DNA from 2 places in the Listeria sp. MAN/IMW/UF464 genome. Region 2 is predicted to be linked to the other one. Evidence: predicted binding sites of a transcription regulator. Region 2 holds the regulator's gene; the other holds the start of a gene.
The links. Region 2 encodes NrdR, which represses ribonucleotide reductase genes. Its sites were predicted from a motif close to AACACNATATATNGTGTT; they were not measured.
Positions count from the first base shown of each region.

Region 1 (8,351 bases), 1.2 Mb from region 2:
ATCGTTTCTATAATATGGATTTAGCTGGTGGGGCATTACTTGATATTGGTACATATGCATTGAGTTTCGCGCGTTACTTTTTAAGCGCGGCACCTGATGAAGTATTAACGACGATGAAGAAATTCGAGACGGGCGTGGACGAACAATCAGGTATTTTACTGAAAAATAAAGAAGAAGAGTTGGCCGTAGTGTCGCTTTCTTTCCGAGCTAAAGTACCAAAACGCGGTGTTATAGCCTGTGAAGAAGGATTTATCACTGTAGATGAGTATCCGCGGGCAGACCGAGCAACGGTTACATACACCGCGACAGGAAAAGTAGAAGAAATCAAAGCGGGTGAAACAGATAAAGCATTAGAATATGAAATTACAGCAATGGAAGAAAGTATTGCAACTGGAGAAAATACAACCTATCAATTAACGAATGATGTTATCGCGATTATGAGTGATGTTAGGTCGCAGTGGGGAATTAAATTTCCTTTTGAAAAATAAGAAAATCCCCGCCACATGTGGCGGGGATTTTTTAAGTATATTAGTCAGTTAAGTTATCTTCTGTTTCTGGGTCAAAGAAGTGAGATTTAGACATTTCAAATGCTAAAGTTAATACTTCATTTGGTTGGTGTTCAGAGCGAGCATCAACACGAGCTACGAATTCGTGTGTACCAACGCGGCTATGAAGCATGAATTCAGCACCAGTAAGCTCGGCAACAATAGTAGTCGCTTTGAAAGTGTAACCTGGGTTTGCTTCAATAACGATTGGTTCATCATGAATGTCTTCTGGACGAATACCGAAAACGATTTCTTTACCGTCAAATCCTCTGTCTTTAAGAAGTTTAAGTTTACCTTCTGGAACAGCGATAGTGAAATCATCACCGATAAAGTTAGAACCTTCTAAACGACCTTTGAAGAAGTTCATTGCTGGGCTACCAATAAAGCCGGCTACGAACATATTCACTGGGTGATCGTAAACTTGTTTTGGTGAACCAACTTGTTGGATAACACCGTCTTTCATGATAACGATACGAGTTGCCATTGTCATTGCTTCTGTTTGGTCATGGGTAACGTAAATCATGGTAGTATCTAATTGTTGGTGAAGTTTTGTGATTTCCGCACGCATTTGCACACGTAATTTCGCATCCAAGTTGGAAAGTGGTTCATCCATTAGGAAGACTTTTGCATCACGAACGATTGCACGACCTAGAGCAACACGTTGACGTTGACCACCGGAAAGTGCACTTGGTTTACGTTTTAAGTATTCAGTTAAGCCAAGAATATTTGCTGCATGCTCAACACGTTTTTTAATTTCGTCTTTTGGCATTTTACGAAGTTTTAAACCGAATGCCATATTATCATATACAGTCATATGTGGATATAATGCGTAGTTTTGGAATACCATTGCGATGTCGCGGTCTTTTGGCGCAACATTGTTCATTACTTTACCATCAATAGATAGTTCGCCTTTAGAAATTTCTTCTAATCCAGCAATCATACGTAAAGTTGTAGATTTACCACAACCAGATGGTCCTACAAAAACGATGAACTCTTTGTCATCGATCTCTAAATTAAAGTCAGATACCGCAGTTACTTTGTTATCGTAAATTTTATAAATATGTTCTAATGATAATTGTGCCAACTTACTTCGCCTCTTTCTATTTTTTAACTTGTGTTTATTGTATATGAAAACGCTTTACAAAAACTATGGCAATTTGCACAAAGAAAAAATTCATCTGTTGGGCAACTTGCATAAGTAGCAAAAAAATAAAAAGAAGTAAAGTGACAAAAGACCTTTTATGTGAAAGATTTTTCATGGCTTTTAATTCTTTAGTCCCAATTCAAAAAAATCCCCAGATATCATTACAAAAAAACTTTATATTGTGTTATATTATTATAGCAGACACAATATATAGTTAGTGGGGGATTATCATGTACGTGGAACAACTTAATGAACAAATGGTGATAAAAAGGGATGGCCGCAAAGCAAACTTTGATTTAATTAAAATTCGTAATGCCGTTGAAGCATCCATGAAAGCAATTGAATTAGAGGACGAAACTTTTTTAGAAGAGATTTTGCTTGAGGTTGTAAGTGAATTACCTAACAAGACAGATATGACCATCGATGAAATCCAGCAATGCGTCGAAAACACTTTAATGAAATCGACGTATCCTGATGTAGCGAGGGCTTACATAGAGTATCGTCACGACCGGGATCACGAGCGCGAAAACATCACAGATATGCACAAAAGCGTAGAAAAATTACTACAAAAAGATAAAACAGTAGTGAACGAAAATGCAAATAAAGATGCGACTGTTTTCAATACACAACGCGATTTGACAGCAGGAGCCGTAGCAAAAAGCTATGCCTTAAAATACATGCTACCAAAACACGTATCGAACGCTCATTTAAAAGGGGAAATTCATTTTCACGATTTAGACTACAGTCCATACCATGCGATGACAAACTGTTGTTTAATCGACATCGAAGGAATGTTATCAAAAGGATTTACGATTGGTAATGCCAACGTAGAAAGCCCGAAATCAATCCAAACAGCTACAGCACAAATTGCTCAAATCATTGCAAACGTAGCAAGTTCACAGTACGGCGGCTGCTCAGTTGACCGAATTGATGAAGTATTATCCGTTTACGCTCGTTTAAACTTTGAAAAACACAAAAAAGATGCGACAGAATGGGTCGTTCCAGAAAAACAAGAAGGCTACGCAGCGGAAAAAACACGCAAAGATATTTACGATGCGATGCAAAGCTTAGAATATGAAATCAATACATTATATACAAGTAACGGCCAAACTCCATTCGTCACACTAGGCTTTGGTCTTGGGGAAGATTGGTTTGCCCGCGAAATTCAAAAAGCAATCTTAAAAGTTCGTATTGGCGGGGTTGGTAAAGATAAACATACTGCCATTTTCCCGAAATTAGTATTTTCGATTCGTCGTGGAACTAATTTAAATGCGGAAGATCCGAACTATGACATTAAACAATTAGCGCTGGAATGTTCCTCAAAACGGATGTATCCAGATGTACTTAACTACGATTCACTCGTTCGTTTAACAGGCGATTTCAAAGTACCAATGGGTTGCCGTTCATTTTTACCAGCTTGGAAGAATGAAAACGGAGAACATGTTAACGCGGGAAGAAACAATCTTGGGGTTGTAACGCTTAATATTCCGCGAATCGCCATTCAAAGTGGTGGGGACAAAGAACGTTTCTGGGAAATTTTCCACGAGCGCATGAAAACAGTCAAAGATGCGCTACTTTTCCGTTTAAACCGTGTCCGTCAAGCTCGTCCAGAAAACGCGCCAATTCTTTATAAATATGGAGCTTTTGGCAAACGACTACAAGACGGTGAAAATGTCGATCAACTATTCAATAAAGAACGCTCTACGATTTCGATCGGCTATATCGGTCTTTACGAAGCTGCAACTGTATTTTATGGCGGCGAATGGGAAGGCGACAAAGAAGCAAAAAACTTTACGCTTGATATTGTGAAAGAACTAAAAGCCTATGCTGATAATTGGAAAGATGAATATGGCTACTGGTTTAGCGTATATTCTACTCCAAGTGAAAGCTTAACGGACCGTTTCAACCGTTTAGACAAAGAAAAATATGGCGTAATTAAAGACATTACAGATAAAGACTATTATCAAAACTCTTTCCATTATGATGTTCGTAAAAAAATCACACCATTTGAAAAAATCGATTTTGAAAAAGATTATCCAGAATTTTGCTCTGGCGGATTCATTCATTATTGTGAGTATCCAAAAATGGTTCACAATACGAAAGCACTTGAGGCTGTATGGGATTACTCCTATGATCGTGTAGCTTACCTTGGTACAAATACACCAATTGATAAATGTTACGAATGTGATTTTGAAGGTGAATTTGTTCCTACAGAAGAAGGCTTTAAATGCCCAAGCTGTGGAAACACTGATCCTGAAAAAGCAGATGTTGTAAAACGTACTTGTGGTTATTTAGGTAATCCGATGAAACGTCCAATGGTTCATGGACGCCACGTAGAAATTAGCAATCGTGTGAAACATATGGAGAACTTAGGTGAATAATCCAAAACCGTGCGAATGGAAGTCGAATGAATTATCCAGAGGGTATATCGCCGACTATAAAGCATTCAACTTTGTCGACGGGGAGGGCGTCCGGTGCAGTTTATATGTATCTGGATGTCCTTTCCACTGCGAAGGCTGCTACAACAAGGCCGCGCAATCATTTAAATACGGCAAACCTTACACAAAAGAATTAGAAGACGATATTCTAAAAGACATCGGACATGAGAGCGTTCAAGGTCTGACGTTGCTTGGCGGGGAACCATTTTTAAATACCGCCACATGCCTATCTGTCGTGAAACGAATCCGCGCGACATATGGGAAAACGAAAGACATTTGGTCATGGACAGGCTACACTTGGGATGAAATGATGCAAGAAACAACTGACAAACTCGAACTTTTATCCTTAATAGATGTCCTTGTAGATGGCCGCTTTGAACAAAAGCTATTCGATCCAAACTTAGCATTCCGCGGTTCCAGCAACCAACGAATTATTGACGTACAAAAATCACTTGCTGCTGATGAAGTAGTGTTATATGAATTGTGAAAAAAAGAAGTTCTTTAGATAATAAAGAACTTCTTTTTTAGACTTTAGCCAAGTAAGCAGGGGAGATGCTAATTTTTAAGTTGACAAGAATACTAATTTCATACATAGTTTTATTATAAATTCATCGAGGTGATCTATTGAAAGAAAAAGAGTATGATTATCAGCTATCAAACATAAAAGGTATTTTGATATTTCTAGTGATGTTCGGTCATTTTTTGTTAGTAATGGGACCTAAAGAAGTAGCAGTAATTGACGTTATTTATTCGTTTCATATGCCAGCTTTTATTTTTATTAATGGGATATTTAGTCAAAAAGTTACCTTTAAGAAAATAGGTAGGTTGTTAGGATTATTTATTATGTTCCAGCCATTATTTTTACTATTAGGACTACTGACGGGCTACTATAAAAACATCGATTTAAAAATGTTAATTACCCCAGCATTTCATTTATGGTATTTGTTAGCGCTGGCAGTATGGATGCTGTTCGCCATGTATGCAAATAAACGAGGCAAATATGCGGTAGATGTATTACTGATCGTTTTAGTTTTACTCGTTGTTGCAATTACAAATAGATACTTTTATGGCACGCAATTTTTAACTATTACAAGAATCCTTAGCTTTTTCCCGTATTTCATTGCAGGTTTCTATCTGGATAGAAGCGGTTTTAACAAATTACGTATATTTTTAAAAAAGTACAAGTACATATGTGGCATAATTACTCTGGTATTAGTCATAGTCTTATATAATCTGTTTTCTACACAACCAGATGAATTCCTTAATTTATTTTATGGCTTTTTAAATAAAACGGCATTTAGCGTCACTACAGTAGGTTATATAGTGAATGTTATGGCGTCGTTCTTCTTAGCCTTTTTATGGATATTTTTATTAATCGCTATCGTCCCAACTAAAAGAACGATAATGGACATAGTTGGTAGCGACACCTTATTACCCTATATCTTACATCCAATCATATTTTATTTAATGATGACACAAAGACCCTTTTTCATGGAGCAAACAATGACATTCCAGTTAATATTTACCATCTTAATTACGATAGCAATATATGGAATCTTTACAATGATGCTGAGGAAAAAAGCATTAAGACAGTTGAAATGATTAAATGAAAAAAATATCTATAGCAAAACAAAAATCCGCCTATTTTCCTGGGCGGATTTTTGTTATACATCAATTTCTCTTGCTTTTAAATAATCATATACCTCTTTATTCTTAAGAACCCATTCTCTATCGTTTTTCCATATTTTTCCCTGGTCTTTTAAACGCGCTAATTGTTTGTAAAAACTGCTTTTTGAAAGATTACTGTAAGCGGCTATAACACTAGTGCGCATTTCTTTTGGTAAAATGACACTGTCTTTTTCATATGGAGTGCCGTGAAGTTTTCCGATGTTGATAAAAGATAACTCTAACTTATCGGAGGAACTTGTTTCGGATGAAAGGCTTTTGAAGAAAGCATGGCGAGCCAAGTCACGCATAATGAAAAATTGAAAACCAAAGTTCTCTGGAAACATTGAAAGAAAATACTCTAAATCTTTAAACGTGTATTTATAAACCGTACAAGTTGATATCGTTTTAAATAAAAAGTCATCTACATTTCCTTGGAATAGACTATAGTAATTGACGAAGGAGCCTTTTCCAAGAATCGTGTAAATACTGTTTGATTCTGGGTTCATAGAAATGGAAACAAATCCGTCGATAATTAAATAGACATGACTATTTCTTTGGTCGGCTGTATTAACTAATTCAGTATTTTTTGGAACTTTTAATTTTTCGTAGTTGATGTTACCTTCGTGAGATAACCGAATGAATTCTTTGTGGTTAAATAGTGCATCCATTGTTAGCAGCTCCTTTACTCTTTCGTTAACTATAATATATAATAACAAAATTAACAAAATTTAATCCACATAAATGATACCAAATTGCCACTTTATTGGTGGAAATTTGAAGATTTAATGAGAAATTGTAAAAAAACGCTATTCTGATTTTAGTATAGTTCAGGACGACGGTCGGTAAAAACAGGAATTATCCCTCTAGTTTCAGCGACTAAATTCAAGTCGATTTCAGCATAAATATTGCCTTCCTCTTCGCCACCATGAACAATAACATTTCCTAGTGGATCAATAACAAGCGAATGACCGTTAAAATGATTATTTGGATCATCGCCAACCCGATTGACAGCAACAACAAAAGCTTGGTTTTCAATCGCACGAGCAATAAGTAGTTGTTCCCATTGTTTAATGCGTTCAGCTGGCCACTGTGCAGAAACAAAAATAACTTCTGAGCCTTCTGAAGTATGTTTGCGAATCCATTCAGGAAATCTAATATCATAACAAATGAACCCTGCGCAAGAAATACCATCTAGTCGAAATAGGTTTTTATCATTTCCAGGTTCTAAGTATAAGTGTTCATTCATAAGTTGGAATAAGTGTACCTTTTTATATGAAGAAAGTAGTCCGCCATATTTATCAAAAGCGTACATCGTGTTGGAAAACTTGCTTCCTTCTGAAATAGAAACCGAGCCGCCAATTATAGCGATTTGGTGTTTTTCTGAAAGGCCAGCTAAAAATTCTTTTGTTCTCTCCCCATTTAAATCAGCAACCCCAGCTAATTCATTTAAAGCATAACCTGTATTCCACATTTCAGGTAAAACTGCTATATCGGCCCCATTTTCAGCAGCTTCAACAATTGCTTTTTCAATCCGCGCATAGTTTGCATCCGGATATTTAAAAACTACATCGGTTTGACATAATGCCAACTTCCACATGTTCTTCGCTCCCTTTTTCTTTTAAAAATAACATAAGCTTGGTGGCGAGTCCATACCGGAACACTACGCACCAAGCTCTTAGTAGTAAAATTAATCTTTTTTAAGACGTCTAGATAAGAAATTTCCGAATGATTGTAGTGCTTGTACCATGATAATTAAAATAATGATGGTTGTATACATGACAGTCGGCTCAAAACGCTGGAAACCATATTGATATGCAATCGTTCCAAGTCCGCCAGCCCCAACAAGTCCAGCCATTGCAGTTGCGCCGATAAGACCAATTGTAGCAATCGTTAAACCGAGAACGATACCAGACCGAGCTTCGCGAATAACTACGCTCCAAATGATTTTTGGCGTTGAAATCCCCATTGCTTGGTAGGCTTCAATAACACCACGATCAACTTCAAGTAGGGCAGACTCCATCAAGCGAGCGATATAAGGCGCGGTGAATACAACAAGTGGCATAATCACACCTTGAATCCCAATAGTAGTACCAACAACAAAGCGAGTTACCGGAATCATTAAGAATAATAAAATAATGAAAGGTAGCGAACGTAAAATATTAATTACCCAGTTCAAAATACTATATACAACCAGATTTTCTGATTGACCGCCTTTACGCGTTAATGTTAAAAATACGCCAAGTGGCAACCCAATTGCTAGTGAAATTACAAGTGTAATCCCAGTCATTGTAAGAGTTTCTAAAAATCCTTGCCAAAGTATCGGTCCCCATTCTTCAAAAAACAAACTCATAGTAACTCGACCTCCTCAACAACGACTCCAGATTCTTTCAAATAAGCAATAGCTTTACTATATTCGGCTTCGTCCCCTTTTAAATGAACGAGTAGTTTTCCAAGTGTTCCGTTTTTCAAATGATCTATTCCACCAGCTAAAATGCTTGGAAGAACGTCGAATTTGCGTGATACAAGAGCGAGCGCAGGTTCATCAGCCTCATCACC
Region 1 is NZ_JBZWZP010000001.1:1,363,590-1,371,940, reverse strand. Features, by position in the region: gene AC4PG0_RS06995 (Gfo/Idh/MocA family protein) at 1-488, shown strand, start outside; gene AC4PG0_RS06990 (ABC transporter ATP-binding protein) at 529-1,629, opposite strand; gene nrdD (anaerobic ribonucleoside-triphosphate reductase) at 1,920-4,070, shown strand; gene nrdG (anaerobic ribonucleoside-triphosphate reductase activating protein) at 4,063-4,614, shown strand; gene AC4PG0_RS06975 (acyltransferase family protein) at 4,752-5,729, shown strand; gene AC4PG0_RS06970 (Crp/Fnr family transcriptional regulator) at 5,792-6,463, opposite strand; gene AC4PG0_RS06965 (carbon-nitrogen family hydrolase) at 6,613-7,392, opposite strand; gene AC4PG0_RS06960 (methionine ABC transporter permease) at 7,483-8,145, opposite strand; gene AC4PG0_RS06955 (methionine ABC transporter ATP-binding protein) at 8,142-8,351, opposite strand, start outside.
Region 1: nrdD (anaerobic ribonucleoside-triphosphate reductase) is a predicted target of NrdR. The motif match lies at 1,858-1,875, and genes of this name have one in related genera.

Region 2 (8,351 bases):
AAACTACCATGAATAAATAACCCCTTCACACGCTCACCATTTTGAGGCGGATAGTTATTTAAAAATTGATAAGCTTCAACAAGCGCCAATTTACGCGATTCTTCATCCGTATAAAAGTCTGCTAAATTAGCATCCACCACTTGTTTTGGCATGTAAAGCGAACGAATTCTCCGCTCGACAGCACGACGTTTATCTTCTTCAATTTTTTCTTTTGTTGGATAATAGGTGACAGTAATGAATTCCCCGTTAAGGACAAGTTTTGGAGCATAACCAGGCATTAATGTCTCTTCTTGCTCTGTGAATTTTTTATGTTGCGTCATAAATTCGTACAAATTAGACAAGTTTTGATTAATTAATTGTTCCGTAATATCTTCTTTATTTTCCTTGAAAAAATCTTGAATTGGTTGATAATGGAGAACTTGTTGTTTTAAACCTTGGTATTCTTTTTCAAAATCTCGCCCTTCAAAAAGCTGTCCTAATGTTCTTTCGATGTTATCCATATTCTTCACCTACCTTTTATTTAGTCGTTCTTTAATTTCACGAACTTGTTCTTCAAGCGTTTGTTTTTCTTTATCTGTCATTTTGTTTTCTGCTGGAGCAACTTGTTCTTTATCAAACCAATCCGGTAAAATTTCTTTTCTAGTGGATTTTTGGTAATTTCGGTTGTAATTATTATTTTTCGGTGTGGCTGGTTCTTCTTGTAATCGTTTATATTTTTCGTGCTCTTGCCACGCGAGATCCATAGCTTCTTTTGCCGTTTTTACATTTTTTCGTTTCCAGTGGGCCGCGATAGTCATCATGTAATTTTTAGAAAGCTTCCGGTCTAGGCGAAGTAAAACATATTCAATTAGCACATTCATCACGGGAACCGGGAGATTTTGTTGATTCATGACTTCTTCTACGACGCGTAAATCGGTTTCTGCCGGGATCGCGCCGTCTGAAATATCCACTAATAATTGGAATGGCGTGATGCTTTCTAAATAAACTTGAAGGGCTTCTTCATCATTTAAAGCTTCTTCTGGTTCTTTTTTTACAGGTGTTTCCTGCTTCATTTGCAATTTTGGTGGAGCGCCATTTTCAATCGTGTAGCCTTCGCGCACGATTTTTCGTAAATAAACGATGTCGATTTCGCCATTTGCATCAAGCGCACGATACAAATAACTCGGCATATCTTTTTCAGAAACTTGATAAATCCCGTGTAATTTTAAAATCGTTTGGCGCACTTCTTTTGTTATTTTTTCCCGGGCAATCATCCCTGGCGAAAGTAAACTTAAGAATAAATTAAAGTCAAAACTCGCGTCATCAAATTCGATTTCTTTTGGCGCAATTTTATCCACTAAAACCTGATTAGATTCTGATGGAACTGCACTACTGCCACCTTTAAACGGTTCAAAAACATCTTGGAACGAACGAGTAATTTCGCTGTATGTATCTGTGTCAAAAGTTTCATCTGCAAAAAAACGACGCAAACGCTGAAACTGCGCATTGCCAATTTTACTATATAAATAAATATTTAAAAGACCATCTGAAAAAAACTTTTCGGGTGATAACGGTGGTAAAATTTCGTAAATATAAAAGCGTTGGTCATTTTCTGTTTTCACATAACTTTTTAAAAGACCTAAGCCTTCTAGTTTCAATCGCGCCTCGAATAACGCTTTCAAACTAATATCAAGCATATTTAAAAGTTGGACGTGAGAATGCGCTTCTGACCAGAGTCTGTTTTCTTCCACTTCTGTGAACAGGGTTTGGTATAAAGCAAGACATTCCGCCCCCATTAACGGTTGATACAACATCGTAATTATTTTTCTATCGGCACCTGTCAAAATCCCACTTGCCTTCACTTGATAGCTATCTACCGCCTGAAGCTCCATCCAAAATTCCGTCAATTTACTCACCTATCTTTATTTTTTTCCATCAAATCTTTTAGTTCTTCTACAAACACACTAATATCTTTAAATTGGCGATAAACCGATGCAAAGCGCACGTAGGCAACTTCATCAAGACTCGCTAATTTATTCATTACTTTTTCACCGATTAAATCAGAAGCGATTTCGCTGTCACCAATGTTTCTTAGTTCACGCTCTACTTCATTCACGATTTCTTCAATTTGTTCCGCACTAACTGGGCGTTTCTCACAAGCTCTTATTAAACCACGTCTTACTTTTTCACGAGCAAATTCTTCTCTTGCCCCGTCTTTTTTCACAACTATTAAAGGACTCTCTTCTACCTTTTCAAAAGTAGTAAAACGGAATCCGCATTTTTCACATTCACGCCTTCTTCGGATGGAGTTACCATCGTCTGCCGGTCTTGAGTCTACAACACGCGTGCCATTATATTTACAAGTAGGACATCTCACAAAAAATCACTCCTATCTCTAGCATTCTTTATCTGTTTATTTGTATGCCTCATTATACCATGTGAAAGTAAGGGTGGCTATTTGTTATTAACAAAACGCTCGATAAATGTAAGGACTTGCTTTTGTGTTTTTTCCAGTGACTCATTATTATCTATCACAAAATCGGCTTTTTTCGCCTTTTCATCAATTCCCATTTGGCTATTAATTCTTGCTAATGCCTCTTCTTTAGTTAGGTTATTTCGTTCCATTAAACGCTTTAACTCTGTTTCCGGTGTCGTCCAAACAACGATAATTTGATCCACTAAAGATTCTAAATGACTTTCAAAAAGTAGCGGAATATCAAAAAATACAACTTTTTCTCCTGCTTCAAAAAAGCGTTCTCTTTCATTCAACATATAGTCTTTCACGCGAGGATGGGTAATTTCATTTAATTTTTCCCGTTTTTCTTTATCACGAAAAATAATTTCTCCTAGTTTAGCCCGGTTTAAAGTGCCGTCTTCAAGTAAAATGTCTTTTCCAAAGTATGCAACAATTTCCGCTAGGCCACCTGTTCCTTTTTCAACTACTTTTCTAGCTGCAATATCAGCATCAACTAGCGGAATTCCAGCTTGCTGAATCAGGTTACTCACAGTTGACTTTCCTGTTGCCACACTTCCTGTTAATCCAATTGTTTTACCCATGATTTCAGCTCGCTTTCTATTTTTGACAGTGCGGGCAAAAATGCGTCCCGCGTCCATTTAGTTTAATTTTTTCAATGGGTGTCCCGCAAATAACGCACGGTTCCCCAGTTTTTCCGTACACTTTTAATTTATCTTGATATTGTCCTAGTTTACCTTGTGAATTCACGTAAGTTCTAACAGTGGAACCACCAAGGGCAACTGCTTCAGTCATGATACTTTTTGTCGCTTCAAATATGCGATTAATTTCTTTATCAGATAGCGAGTTGGCGGCTCTCTCTGGATGCACTTTTGCTTCAAAACAAATTTCATCCGCATAAATATTCCCAACACCAGCAACTAATTTTTGATCAAGTAAGGCTGTTTTGATAGCTCTACTTGTTTTTTTCACACCAGTAGCAAAATCAGCTAATGTAAATGCAGGTGTTAAAGGTTCTGGACCTAGTTTTTTTATCGATTTTGTTTCTGACTCGCCGTATTTATTTGTCACTTCCATCGTCCCAAACTTCCGCACATCTAAAAAGCGCAATTCGGTATGATCTTCAAAATGAAAAATTATATGCGTGTGCTTAGTAACTTCCTCGTTCTCATCCATTAAACGGAATTTACCTTCCATACGCAAATGGGATAAAATCGTACAATTTGTTAAGTCAAATAGTAAAAATTTGCCGCGACGACGCACTGCTTCTATTTCTTGCCCGACAAGCATATGGACAAACTCGTCGGGTGGTGTTGCTACTATCATTTTGGGAACGCGGACAATCACTTGATCTATTTTTTTACCTGGGACTAATTCTTGTAATGTTGCGCGGACATTTTCTACTTCCGGCATTTCTGGCATATATAAACTCCCCGTTTCTCTATTTATTTCGCATCATACCAAGTGTCGCCAAATGCGCTATCAACTTTAAGTGGCACAGAAAGTTCTACCGCATTTTCCATTACATCAGGTACAATCTCTTCTAATTTTGCAATTTCTGCTTCAGGTGCTTCAAAGATAAGCTCATCGTGCACTTGAAGTAATAATTTTGCTTCTAAATTCTCAGATTTTAAGCGTTCGCTCATGAGAATCATTGCTTTTTTTATAATATCCGCGGCACTACCCTGAATAGGTGTATTCATTGCCGTTCTTTCCGCAAATCCTCTTACATTGAAATTGCGGCTGACGATTTCCGGAATATACCGACGACGATGTAAAATAGTTTCTACGTAGCCTTTTTCTTTCGCAAAACGAACAATATCTTGCATATATTCTTTTACAGCTGGATAACTCACAAAGTAACGATCAATAAAGTCTTTTGCTTCTTTTCTCGTGATACCAAGGTTTTGAGAGAGCCCATAATCACTAATTCCGTATACAATTCCAAAGTTTACTGCTTTGGCTTGACGACGCATTAAAGAATCAACTTCATCTTGTTCTACATGGAAAACATCCATCGCTGTTTTTGTATGAATATCATAGTCGTGTTTAAACGCATAAATTAAATTCTCGTCTTCAGAAATATGCGCTAAAACACGCAATTCTACTTGGGAGTAATCGGCGGAAAACATTTTCCAACCAGGTTTACTTGGTACGAAAACTTGTCTGATTTTCCGGCCTTCTTCAAGTCGAATCGGGATGTTTTGTAAGTTCGGATCTACAGAGCTTAAACGTCCAGTTTGCGTTAACGTTTGGTTGAAACGCGTGTGTACTTTATGCGTTTCTTTGTCAGTTACTTTAAGCAAGCCTTCAATGTAGGTAGATTGAATTTTACCTAGTTGACGATATAATAAAATTTCATCAATAATCGCATGTTTTCCTGATAAGCTCTCTAGTACATCCGCTGCGGTTGAATAACCAGTCTTGGTTTTTTTCACTGGAGGAAGTTCTAGTTTTTCAAATAAAATGACACCTAATTGTTTTGGTGAATTGATGTTAAATTCTTCGCCAGCTAGTGAATGAATCGATTCTTCTAATGTTTTCAATCTACCAGCTAATTCTACTTTCATATTTTCTAAACGTTTTGTATCTACGCTAACCCCTTGCATTTCCATTTGTGCCAAGACAAAAGTCAGTGGTAACTCTAAATCTTCCATCAAAGCTAATTGCTCATTTTCCTCTAAATCATCTACTAGTCTTTTCTCTAATTCAGCAATTGCTACTGCTTTTCTGGCTAAGTGGGCAGCAACAATGTTCTCTTCCGGCGTGCTTCGTTTAGCACCTTTTCCATAAATTGCTTCGTCTGTTTCTACTTCTGTATAATCATGTCTCACAGCAACACTTGTAAAGTCATCAATGGAATCTGATGGATTTAGTAAATAAGAAGCTAACATAATATCAAAAGTGACACCTTTTATAGCAAAACCAATTCGGTTCATCGCTACCATTGTTTTTTTCGCATCATAAACGACTTTTGTTTCGTCACTTTCCACCCAATTACGGAAAACCGCACTTTTTTCTGCAGTTTCCTTCGTAAAGAAGTATGTTCCTTGGCTAGAATGAACAGTTAATCCAATAAAGTTTGCGGTATGATAATTATCATTTTCCAGTTCCACATAAAGCGCGGTTTTCCCGCCAAAGTGTTGTTCTTTTAATTCGGTTACTATTTCAAAAGATAGTTCTTTTAATTCTTTTGCTTCTTCCGCTGTATCTCCTTCGATGTTTTTCAAAAGCGTTGTGAAGTTCATTTCTTTTAATAGTGGGATGACTTTTTCTGTTTGATAGCCATCATATTTCGTACTTTCGACTGTACATTCGATTGGTGAATCTACATTGATTGTCGCAAGTTCTTTACTTAAAAGAGCTAATTCTTTATTTTCTAGTACTTTTTCTTTTAATTTTTTACCTGAAATTTCTTCAGCATGTTCAAGGACACTTTCAACTGTACCGCCAAATTCATGCAAAAGTTTCAAGGCTGTTTTTTCACCTACGCCAGGAATGCCGGGAATATTATCAGATGAATCTCCCATTAAACCTTTCATATCAATGATTTGCGATGGTGTTAAGTCATATTTTTCTTTTAAGGTTTCTGGAGTGTTTGTTTCCATATCAGCTATACCTTTTTTAGTAATATAAACAGTGGTTTTCCGAGAAGCAAGTTGAGTTAAATCGCGGTCTCCTGTTATGATAGCGACTTCCATTCCGTCTGCTTCTGCTTTTTTCGTTAACGTCCCGATAATATCATCGGCCTCGTAGTTAGCAAGTTCATATTGCGGGATATCGTAAGCTGTTAAGAGCTCTCGGATAAATGGAAATTGCTCGGATAATTCACTTGGCGTTTTTTGGCGACCACCTTTATATCCTTTAAATGTAGTGTGGCGGAAGGTTGTTTTTCCTGCATCAAAAGCAACGAGCACATGGCTAGGCTTTTCTTTTTCAAGTACATTCATCAGCATCATTGCAAATCCGTACACCGCATTTGTATATACACCTTTATCATTATTTAAGAGCGGCAACGCATAAAACGCGCGGTTCGCAATACTATTTCCATCAATTAATACTAATTTATTCACAGGGATATCCTCCTCGATATTATCATTCACTTGTGTCTATTTTACCATAGGAACATAAAAACAAACCACTTATCCGAATGGGATTAAATGGTTTGTTTAAAATACGTACATTTCCTTTATAAAAAGATATTACGAACTAGTTTTATCGTTTAAAATTGACTTATTTTAGAAGTTTTTGATTAACTCGTCCGCAAATTCCGAACATTTAACTTCTGTAGCTCCATCCATTAATCTAGCGAAATCATATGTTACGGTTTTTGCAGCGATAGTTTTTTCCATAGAGTGGTTAATGAGTGCTGCTGCTTCACCCCAGCCAATATGTTCAAGTAGTAATGTTCCAGATAAAATAACAGAAGATGGATTGACTTTATCAAGACCAGCATATTTTGGAGCAGTACCATGTGTTGCTTCAAAAATCGCATGACCAGTTAAATAATTAATGTTCGCTCCAGGAGCAATTCCAATTCCACCTACTTGAGCAGCAAGGGCATCAGAAATGTAATCTCCATTTAAATTCATCGTAGCTACTACATCAAATTCAGCTGGACGAGTGAGGATTTGTTGTAAGAAAATATCTGCAATCGAATCTTTTACTAATATTTTCCCAGCAGCAAGCTCTTCTTTTTGTTTTGCATCAGCAGCTTCTGTACCTTCTGCTTCTTTGATACGGTCATACTCATTCCAAGTAAATACTTTATCGCCGTATTCGCGTTCACATAAATCATAGCCCCAGTTTTTGAAAGCTCCTTCAGTGAATTTCATGATATTTCCTTTGTGTACAAGTGTTAAAGATTTACGTCCTTCTTTAATCGCATATTCAATCGCTGAACGGACTAAACGCTCTGTTCCTTCTTTTGAAATTGGTTTAATCCCAATACCAGAAGTTTCCGGGAAACGAATTTTATCCACGCCAAACTCCGATTTTAAGAAATCAATTAATTTTTTCGATTCTGCGCTACCTTCTTTAAATTCAATTCCCGCATAAATATCTTCTGTATTTTCACGGAAAATGACCATATCAGTATCTTCAGGACGTTTTACTGGTGACGGAACACCTTTGAAATAACGAACTGGACGTAAACATACATATAAATCTAACTCTTGGCGTAAAGCGACGTTTAGAGAGCGAATACCGCCACCAATTGGTGTTGTAAGCGGTCCTTTGATAGCAATTAAATACTCATCAATTGTATCTAGTGTCTCTTGTGGAAGCCATTCACCAGTTTGTTTAAATGCTTTTTCGCCAGCCAGAACTTCTTTCCAAGCAATTTCTTTTTCGCCATTGTAAGCTTTTTTTACTGCCGCATCTAAAACGCGTTTTGCAGCTGCCCAGATGTCTGGACCTGTTCCATCTCCTTCAATAAAAGGAATGACTGGGTTGTTCGGTGTTTTTAAAACACCATTTTCTACTTGAATTTTTTGACTCATAAAACTTGTTCCTCCTCCATTAAATTCGTTCTTCTACAGGTAAATAACTTCTATTTTCAGGTCCAACGTAGATAGCACGTGGACGAATAAGACGATTATCACGATATTGTTCAAAAATGTGTGCTAACCAACCAGAAACACGGCTAACAGAAAATACTAGCGTGAATAAATCGCGGTCAATCCCAAGCGCGTGGTAAACGGAAGCAGAGTAAAAGTCAACATTAGGTTTTAAATGTTTTAATTCCCAAACAGCTTCTTCTACTTGCAGTGAAATATCAAACCATTTTTCTTCGCCTTTTTCAGCAGTTAATTTTCTAGACATTTCACGTAAATGTTGAGCACGCGGATCCCCACCTCGATAAACTCGGTGACCAAAGCCCATGATTTTTTGTTTAGTA
Region 2 is NZ_JBZWZP010000001.1:133,662-142,012, reverse strand. Features, by position in the region: gene dnaI (primosomal protein DnaI) at 1-500, opposite strand, end outside; gene AC4PG0_RS00740 (replication initiation and membrane attachment family protein) at 510-1,886, opposite strand; gene nrdR (transcriptional regulator NrdR) at 1,892-2,356, opposite strand; gene coaE (dephospho-CoA kinase) at 2,434-3,036, opposite strand; gene mutM (DNA-formamidopyrimidine glycosylase) at 3,053-3,874, opposite strand; gene polA (DNA polymerase I) at 3,898-6,525, opposite strand; gene icd (NADP-dependent isocitrate dehydrogenase) at 6,691-7,953, opposite strand; gene citZ (citrate synthase) at 7,973-8,351, opposite strand, start outside.